2 regions of the Bradyrhizobium sp. ORS 86 genome follow, and region 1 is predicted to be linked to the other one. Evidence: riboswitches for the same ligand, from Rfam matches in the RefSeq annotation. Region 1 holds a riboswitch; the other holds the start of a gene.
What was found. A riboswitch is a leader RNA that binds a small molecule or an ion and turns the genes downstream of it on or off. The one in region 1 is predicted to bind fluoride.
Positions count from the first base shown of each region.

Region 2: it holds a riboswitch for fluoride, as region 1 does, so the genes downstream of both, P6U25_RS13435 (cation:proton antiporter) here and P6U25_RS04900 (cation:proton antiporter) in region 1, are expected to answer to the same signal.

Region 1 is NZ_CP120699.1:1,080,354-1,084,769, reverse strand. It holds gene P6U25_RS04915 (aldo/keto reductase) at 1-182, shown strand, start outside; gene P6U25_RS04910 (DUF190 domain-containing protein) at 473-823, opposite strand; gene P6U25_RS04905 (universal stress protein) at 862-1,281, opposite strand; gene P6U25_RS04900 (cation:proton antiporter) at 1,293-2,528, opposite strand; fluoride riboswitch at 2,609-2,670, opposite strand; gene P6U25_RS04895 (histidine phosphatase family protein) at 2,860-3,483, shown strand; gene P6U25_RS04890 (MutS-related protein) at 3,512-4,416, opposite strand, start outside.
Region 2 is NZ_CP120699.1:2,985,448-2,989,863, forward strand. It holds gene P6U25_RS13430 (hypothetical protein) at 1-97, shown strand, start outside; gene P6U25_RS13435 (cation:proton antiporter) at 349-1,563, opposite strand; fluoride riboswitch at 1,671-1,731, opposite strand; gene P6U25_RS13440 (L,D-transpeptidase family protein) at 2,094-3,068, opposite strand; gene P6U25_RS13445 (lytic transglycosylase domain-containing protein) at 3,257-4,240, shown strand; gene P6U25_RS13450 (NUDIX hydrolase) at 4,287-4,416, opposite strand, start outside.

The DNA.
Region 1 (4,416 bases):
TGTTCGCAAACTCGTGGGGGCAGTTTTTCCTGAAATATCTGCTCGCCGACTCGCGCATCACGGCCGTGATCCCCGGGACCGGTGATCCCGGCCACATGACGGACAACGCTGGCGCGATGCGCGGCCAGTTGCCCGACCCTGATCAGCGCCGTCGAATGGTCGAGTTCGCCGATTCGCTTTGATCGTGACTCGCCGTCGCCACGGGAGCGCAGGTTGATGAGCAGCACCTACTTAAATCTAGCGGGCTGTGGGGAGGCAAATCCGCGAGCGCCGTTCGCGCCGGTCATCGAGCACGCTATCGTACAAAATCGAACCGCAGCGTGGAAAAGCGAATGGTGCCCAGGGAGGGAATCATACGCAACCACCGACATGAGGAACCGCTGTTTATCCTTACGATGGTGGCGTGAGCGCTTGATATAGTGGCTGGCTGCACCGCCATCGCAGGAGCTCTGCTTTCTTGCTTCGCAGAATTTCAACCTGGCACAGGTCTCATTTCGGTTCCGTACTGCAGGACCTGCACCCTCTCCATCGTGATCAGTCCGCTGCTCATCATGCTGTCGAGGACGGGCAGAAAGGCATCGATCTTCTCCTGAGTGTCGACGATCTCGACGACGAGCGGAAGGTCTTCCGAAAGGCGCAGCATCTTCGCCGTGTGCAGGCGTGCGGAATGGCCGAACCCCAGGCCGCCTCGCAGCACGGTCGCGCCGGCCATGTGCATCTCCCTGGCCTTCAGCACGATCGCTTCGTGCAGCGGGTGATGGTTCGCTTGATCATTTTCACCAAAGAAGATCCTGAGGAGGATGGCTTCTCGCGGTAGCTGCATGTTCGACCCCCTTTTTATTTGATACCTAAGTCGCGCCCTCATTTCACGACCAGCACCGGGCAAGCCGCAAGTTGTACGATGCGATCGGCGCGACTGCCGATGAGCCGTTCGTAAAGCGCCGAATGACCCGTAGCGCCGATCACAAGCAGCTCGGCTCTAATCTTAACCGCGAAGTCCACGATGTCCCGGACCGGATGGCCGGCCACCACATGGGTGTGAAGCTCAAGGTGGCTCTGTTCGGCCAGGCTTCGCGCCCGCTGAATGACCGAGTGATAGCGGCGCGCTGCCGTGCCGGTCTCCTCCCGAACCTCCTCGATAAATTCGGGCATGTAGTCAATTTCCTCCACGCAAATCATGTGAAGTTCGGCGCTGTTCTGTTTGGCCATCGTTATGGCAAACGCCAAAGCGTGGAATGCGTGCTCAGAACCGTCGTTGGCATGCAGAATTCTGCGGAACATAGCTGCCTCCATCATTCGGCGCGGCGTGCAGCGGGCCGAAGAGGTCTTACGGGCTCCTCCTCGGCCTGCTGCGCGTCGGTATGCGGCAGCAGATGGCGAGGGAGATAGAATGCATTGGCGATGACCGTTGGGATGACGGCGCTGCCGATCACTGCCGCAACGAGTGCGGAATATTGGCCCTGGTTGATGATGCCATGTGACAGGCCAAAGAGCGACGAGATCGTGCCGAAGGTCAGTCCGGTCGACATCAAGAGCGTCGTGTACATCGCCTCTCTGTTGGGAGAGCCGAAATACTTGGTGACGGGATGGACACCCACGATCTTGGTCGCGATCTTGATCACTAGGAAGAAGATGAATGCCGCCGGTGCCGCGATGAGCGCAGGCACGGAAACAAACGAACCGGCCCGGATGAAGTAGAACGGCGTCAGCAATCCGAAGGTAAGAGTGCGCAACCGGCGCACCAGGGCGTGGTCCTTTCCAACAGTGCCTGCGAGCACCATCCCGATCAGGTAAGCCGGAAGAACGGCTTCGCTATCGGCCCAGGTCGCCAGCGCCCCCATTTCGAACAGGCAGAGCAGCAGAAATTTCGTCTCCAGTTCGGACGGGCGCCCCCCGTACAGCCAGAAGAACCGCGGGGTCAGCCAGGGCAGCACGCCGAAGACCACCGCGCCAATACCGAGAAAGATCAGTGTCTTCATTGTAAACGGAGAAAAGATCAGCCCGAGCGCAACCACGGTCCCGAGGTCCGTGACAAAGCAGGCGGCCAGAACTGTCTTGCCGTACTCGGTGGTGTTGAAGCCGAATTCGATCATCACGGCATAAACCACCGCCACCGAGGTGGTCGACATGGCGACACCTGCAAGCCAACTCGACATGATCTCCCAGCCGAGCAAGTAGTGAGCGGCGGCGGCGCATCCAATGAACGGGAACAAGAAGCTGGCAAGCCCAACGGCTGCCGCCTCTTTCCACTTCAGCTTGAATATGACGGGGTCAAGTTCCGCCCCTGCCAGGAAGGTCAGCACAATCGCGCCGACGCCCGAGAGAAATTTGACCCAGGACTCATCCGTCCCGAGCACCGCCGATCCGATGACAGCACCGATGATGAGCTGCGCGATCGTTCCGACCACGATCTCCGACAGAGCGGTCGAAATCCGCAGCCAGATCGACAGAAGGCTGGCGATCAACGCCAAGCCCAACCACAATGCCGCAAGAGCCCAAACACCCGTCATTAGCGCCTCCAACAACACGACGGCGATGCGCCGTCGGGCGAACTCACGTGCTGGATGCTTGGAAGGATTTGAAGCAACGCGCTCCCACCGACGGCAAGCGTCCGGCAGGAGTCATCAGCCTCATCGGCGGTTACGGGGGGACCCCATCCCCTGAATGTTTGTCAATTGTAACTGGGAATCGGACCATAGCAAGCGCGGAAAGCCACGGCGACGGAGACCAGGACGAGAGGCGCCGCCAAGGAAAGGCTCCGACCGCGCGCTCAACGATCCATCGCTCTCGCGACTGGAGGCGGTAGAATGCCAGCGTCACCAGAGCCACCCTGACATGAAGCCTAAATGAGGTTTGACCTTGATCAAGATCCTGCTGGTCCGTCACGGTCATGTCGAGGGCATTCGCCCTGCCCGCTTTCGCGGACGAGAGGACCTGCCCCTGACCAGGCGCGGACAGGCCGAAGCGCTCGCGGTTGCCGGGCGCATCGCATCCAAATGGCAGCCGGAACGAGTCTACACAAGCCCGCTGTCGCGCTGCGTCGCTACCGGCTCTGCCATCGCGAGGGCGTGCGGGATCGAGGCGGAGAGCATCGAAGCGCTCAACGACATCGATTATGGCGCGTGGCGGATGAAGAGCCATGAGGAAATGGCAGCCTCAGAGCCGATGCTTCACGCGACCTGGTTCAACACGCCCCACCTGATGCGATTTCCGGGTGGCGACTCCCTGCAGGACGTCGTTGCGCGCGCAGCGGACGCGGTCCGGCTCGCACTCGAAAGACACCCTTACGGCACTGTCGTTCTGGTTTCGCATGACAGCGTGAACCGGGCGCTGCTTTTGCAGGTCGCGGACCTGCCGCTCTCCTCCTACTGGAGGCTCACGCAAGAGCCCTGTTGCATCAACGAGATCGAGATAACCGGCGATCGGATTCGTGTTCTTGCGATCAACGAAACCGGCCATTTAGACGGGATCGATCCAGCCTAGCTCAGCACACCGCCTCTTCTCGCCCAGGCTATCGAGCCGCTGAGAGCCGACGGGATTCCGTCGGCCACTCGTCCCCTCCAAATACGTTCGCGTAGAGATCTTCCCCATAGCTCGTCTGCAGCGGCGCGGCTTCGACCAGCCGGAAGGTCCGCGTGCCGTCCGGCTGGCGCTCCGCCCGCAGGAATAACGCATTCGGAAGCTTCTTCTGATGCATACGATGCGCGAACTGGTGCAGATGCGTCACGTAGCCGACCTTCACTTCCTTCTCCAGCAACGCCGTCGTGATCTGCATCGCGATTTCCGAGCCTTCGCGTTCATTGGTCGCCGCGAACGACTCGTTCGTGAGTATCATCGCGCCCGGACGAAGATGCTCAACGAGCTCGCTCATTCGGTTCAGCTCCTCGTCGAGCTTTCCGCTCTCCATCGCAGCATCTTCCTCGCGCTTGAAATGGCTGAACAGGGCGATCCGGACCTCCGCTGAAAACCTCTCCGCCGGCACGAACATGCCCGCCTGCATCATCAGTTGGGCCAGGCCCAGACTGCGCAGGAACGTCGATTTGCCGCCGGTATTGGCGCCAGTGATGACGATGAGATCCTTGCCAGCGCTCTCCAGATCGTTGCCGACGGGCTTTCGGTTCATGCTGATAGCGAGACAAACGTCGTACAGACCTGAGAATGACAGCTTCTCGTCCCTCAGCGCTGTTGGCTTGGGAAAGCAGACGGGCGCACCGAGTTTCTCCAGGTGCCCATAGAGGTTCAAGCAGCCGACATAGAAGGCGAGTTCGATCCGCAGCATCTGAAAGAAGCTCGAAATATGATCCATCGATTGGGCAAGCGCATTCGCGACCAAGTTGCCCCCCCGGTCGCGCAATTCGGATAGAGCGCGCGCGCCGGCCTGGTCGCGCGGGTTCAGATAGGACGTGTACCCTTCAC
Region 2 (4,416 bases), 1.9 Mb from region 1:
CAAGAAGGATATCAGCGTCGTCGCGCTGCGAGGACGTGTGAGCGAAGATTTTGATGATGGAGAACATGACAGCGAAATGACTCTTCTTCTGTCGTAGGTTCGCCGCATACGCAGCCCCGCAGGATCATGGTTGTTGTTTTTCGTTTGACACCCTTGGAGCGAAAACGTGTCAGAAGTGTGCGAGCAGGGCTGGAAAACGCGCATAGCTGATACTCGCGTTTTGCGTGTTCCATATATCAATGCACTCTTGAGTGAATTTGTGATCGCGCCGTCGGGTCGAATTGTCGCAGCGAGTGGCGGACGCTGGCGCGCTTCGCGATGCGGTCATGCCGTCTTCGGGCGCTCCGACTATTCAGCCTGCTCCGGAATTGGCGTGTTGGCGGGCCTCGGCATCGCCGCCTGCTTCAGGCGCACGTCAGGGAGCAAGTGGTAGGGAAGATAGAATGCGTTCGCGATGATCGTCGGGATCACCGCGCTTCCGATCACAGCGGCCACCAGCGCCGAATACTGGCTTTGGTTGATGATCCCGTGCGAGAGACCATAAAGGGACGAAATGGTCCCGAAGGTCAACCCGGTCGACATCAGAAGCGTTGTGTACATCGCTTCCCTCCGCGGAGAGCCGAACAATTTCGTGACAGGCAAGACGCCGGCGATCTTGGTGGACATCTTCACCAGCAGGAAGAACACGAAGGCCGTCGGTGCGGACACCAGCGCCGGGAGCGAGACAAACGATCCGGCGCGGATGAAGTAGAACGGCGTCAGCAATCCAAACGTCAGCGTGCGAAGCCGACGCACCAGCACGTGATCCTTCCCGACCGTGCCCGCCAGCACCATGCCGATCAGATAGGCAGGCAGCACCGCCTCGCTGTCGGCCCAGGTTGCGAGCGCCCCCATGCCGAACAGACAGAGTAGCAGGAATTTGGTTTCGAGCTCCGAGGGGCGATTACCGTAGAGACGGAAGAAGCGCGGCGTGAGCCAAGGCAGAATGGCGAAAACAACGGCGCCGACTCCCAGAAAGACCAGCGTCTTCCAGCTAAAGGGTGCAAAGATGAGACCGAGTGCGACGACGGTGCCGAGGTCGGTCACGAAGCAGGCGGCAAGCACCGTCTTGCCATAGTCCGTGGTATTGAAGCCGAATTCGATCATGACCGCATAGACCACGGCGACCGAGGTCGTCGACATTGCGACGCCGGCGAGCCAGCTCGGCATGATCTCCCATCCAAGGAGATAGCGCGCCGCTGCCGCGCAACCGAGGAACGGAACGAAGAAGCTCACCAGGCCAACTGCGGCCGCCTCCCGCCATTTTTGCCTGAAGATGGTTGGGTCGAGTTCGGCTCCGGCGAGAAACGTCAGCACGATCGCGCCGATGCCTGAGAGAAACTTGATCCAGGATTCGTCGGTACCAAGCACTGATGAGCCAATCATCGCATCGATGACAAGCTGCGCGATCGTGCCGACCACAATTTCTGACAGCGCGGTGGAGATGCGCAGCCAAATCGACAGCAGGCTGGCGAGCAACGCCAAGCCGAGCCACAGCGCCGCGAGTGCCCACATGCTCGTCATGACGGCCTCCGCGCGATGACGTCGCGTGACTTCTGCGGTCTTGTTGCGAAACTCTGGGCAAAGAATGGACGTGCTGAGTGGGGCATGGATCCTCCTGCTCGCGTTGCAGCGTCGCAGGAGTCATCAGCCGGTCCGGCGTTTTTGGGGGACTCCATCCCCGTTATTCGGATAGTAAGCGCGACCGCGACAAACACAAGGGCCGATCGTCCGGGCACCTTCCCGAAACCCGGCCGCTTTTTCGGCTTCGCGGTGCCGCAGAGCCGACAGGGATGGTGCCCTGACAGTCCCGCGTCGCAATATCCAGGAATAGCCCATTTGGGACATGAACCTTGGGCGGGGGTATGTAGACCTATAGATACCGGGATTTTGCAATCACCTTCCTGGGGCTAGAACCAACGCCGCTCGCACGTATTTCAAGCGGGCGGCGTTGTTGTTGTGCGCACGTGGCCGTCATCGCGAGGCGAGGCATCGTCCCGAGACGCGCGTTCTGCCTCCTTGCCACGAGGGTTATCGACGTTTGTGACGCACAACTAATCCAGGAAGGTCACGGGCGTGCCGCGCTTGACGACGGCAGCCAACGCATGCGCATCCCAATTGGTCAATCGCACGCAGCCATGCGAGGCCGCCTTGCTGATCCTGCCGGGATCGGCCGTGCCGTGAATGCCATAGCCCTCGGCAGAAAGATTGATCCACATCGAGCCGACCGGATTGTTCGGACCGGGCCTGATGGTGAAGGGCTTCCTCGATTTGACGCCCTTGAAGCGGTATTTCGGGTTGTAGCGATAGATCGGATTCTTGTTGATCGCCGTCACCTTCAGCGTACCGGTCGGCGTCGGCTTTTCCGCGCTGCCGACCGTCGCGGGATAGAACGCGAGCAGTTGTCCCTTGGCGTCGAACGCCTTGACCGTCTGCCGCGTCTTGTCGACCTCGACACGTGCGACCGGCGTCGAATGTCCGGTTTGGAGAACGTTCGCGACCGCAATGGTTTCGCCGGCCTTGTCGAACTTCTTGCCGGGATTGATCGCCTGAAGCAATGCCTCGCTCATGTGGAATTTCTCGGCGAGCGCTTCACGCGGACTGGTATAGTTCAGAGCCGGCAAGCTCTTCATGTTCTCCATTTTTGCCGGCAGCTTCTTCAGGAACGGTCCTTTCACGTCCGCCTCGGCGATCTCGTAGTTGACGATCGCAGGACCATCGCTGACAGCGGCAAGCTTGTCCCAGAGCTCTGTCGTGACCGCCTTGTCGAAGGACAATCCATTCGCCTCGGCGAAGGCCACAAGCGCCTTCTGTGCATTCTCGCCAAGCTTGCCGTCGATCTCGCCAGGGGAAAAATGCGCGCGATCGAGCAGAATTTCGAGCTTGGCAACGGACGCGTTGATCTGGTCGCGGCTTGGCGGCTTTGCTGGCGGGGCTGCCGCGTCATTGATGGCGGCGGCATCGAGCCGTGCCGCAACCGTCGGCCCGGCCGACACGAGCAGGAGGACAACGGCAAGGGACCGAAACATCGTGCATCCCACGCGTGGATCATTCCGTAAAGCTACGGAGAGCTTCGAAGTTCCATCACGTGTAACCGCGGAGATCCTGCGATGGAACAAGCAAGATCGCAGCTTCGCCCCAATCGACCCGTTAAAAAGTCGTTATCGGAAGTGCATTTGCGCCCAGCTCACAGCACAATCGAGGTCCTCCGTAGCAAATGCGATTCATCGTCGCGGTGCTGGCCGCGTTTCTCGCCTTGATGTTCGATTTCGAACGTTCGCCAAACCCCGTCCCAAGTGACGCCCCAACAACTCAAGCCTCGCCTGTCTCAAGACATTCGGTGTCCGATGCCGTCCCGTTCGCGGCCCTCTTCATTGAGAGCGCGGCTGCCAGCGAGAAGCCGAGTGCGACGGTCGAGAGTGAAGGGCCCGCCGAGAGTCAGCCGCAGCAAGCTGAGCTCAAGCCTCAGGCTTCCGCGATCGATGCGTTCTGTCACGCCCTCAGTCAAGCAGCCGAGGCGAGCGAGATTCCCGTCGCGTTCTTTGCGCGTCTGATTTGGCAGGAGAGCCGCTTCCGCTCGAACGAGGTCAGCCACGCGGGCGCGAAGGGCGTTGCGCAGTTCATGCCGGAGACGGCCGCGGAAGTCGGCCTCGACGATCCCTTCGATCCGTTCAAGGCGTTGCCCGCATCCGCAAAGCTGTTGCGCAAACTGCGCGACGATTTCGGCAATCTCGGTCTTGCGGCTGCCGCCTACAACGCCGGCGCCGGCCGCATCCAGAAGTGGCTCGCCAAGCAGAGCGACTTACCGCGCGAGACCCGCGACTATGTCCGCATGATCACCGGAACCAAGGCGGAGGACTGGATCGAGGATGCCGACAGGCTTGCAATCCGCGTCGACCTGCCACGCGAAGCGCCGTGCGAAGGGGTCGGCGGCTTGTCCAAGGCGAAGGATGTCGCCTTTGTCTCGGCACTGGCCGCGCCCGGCGTGACCACGATCATCCGCAAGGCGGAGTCGGCCGAACTGGCGGCAAGACTTGCGGCCAGCCGCGTGCGCAAGCGGGTCGCGATCCTGCTCAAGAAGGCAACGCCGGAAGCTGCCCGGCTCGGCAAGGGCCGCCGCGTCGTGGTTGCACACACCAAGGCAAAGTCCGCGAAAGGCCGTGCCATTCGCCTGGCTTCACGCGAGCGTTCATCGAGCTGACAGATCGGTAAGCGACCGACGTGTCATGCTCTAAATATGCCGCGGCTTATCTCCGGCGCCGCCGTTTCCTTGGAAACAGGCGGTCGCGGATATAGCGTGAGGTCGGCGTCAGGCGGACTCCCCGGGGCTTCTGCCAGACTGCGCGGTCGATCTCCTTCTTGTCGCCAATGGCGAGC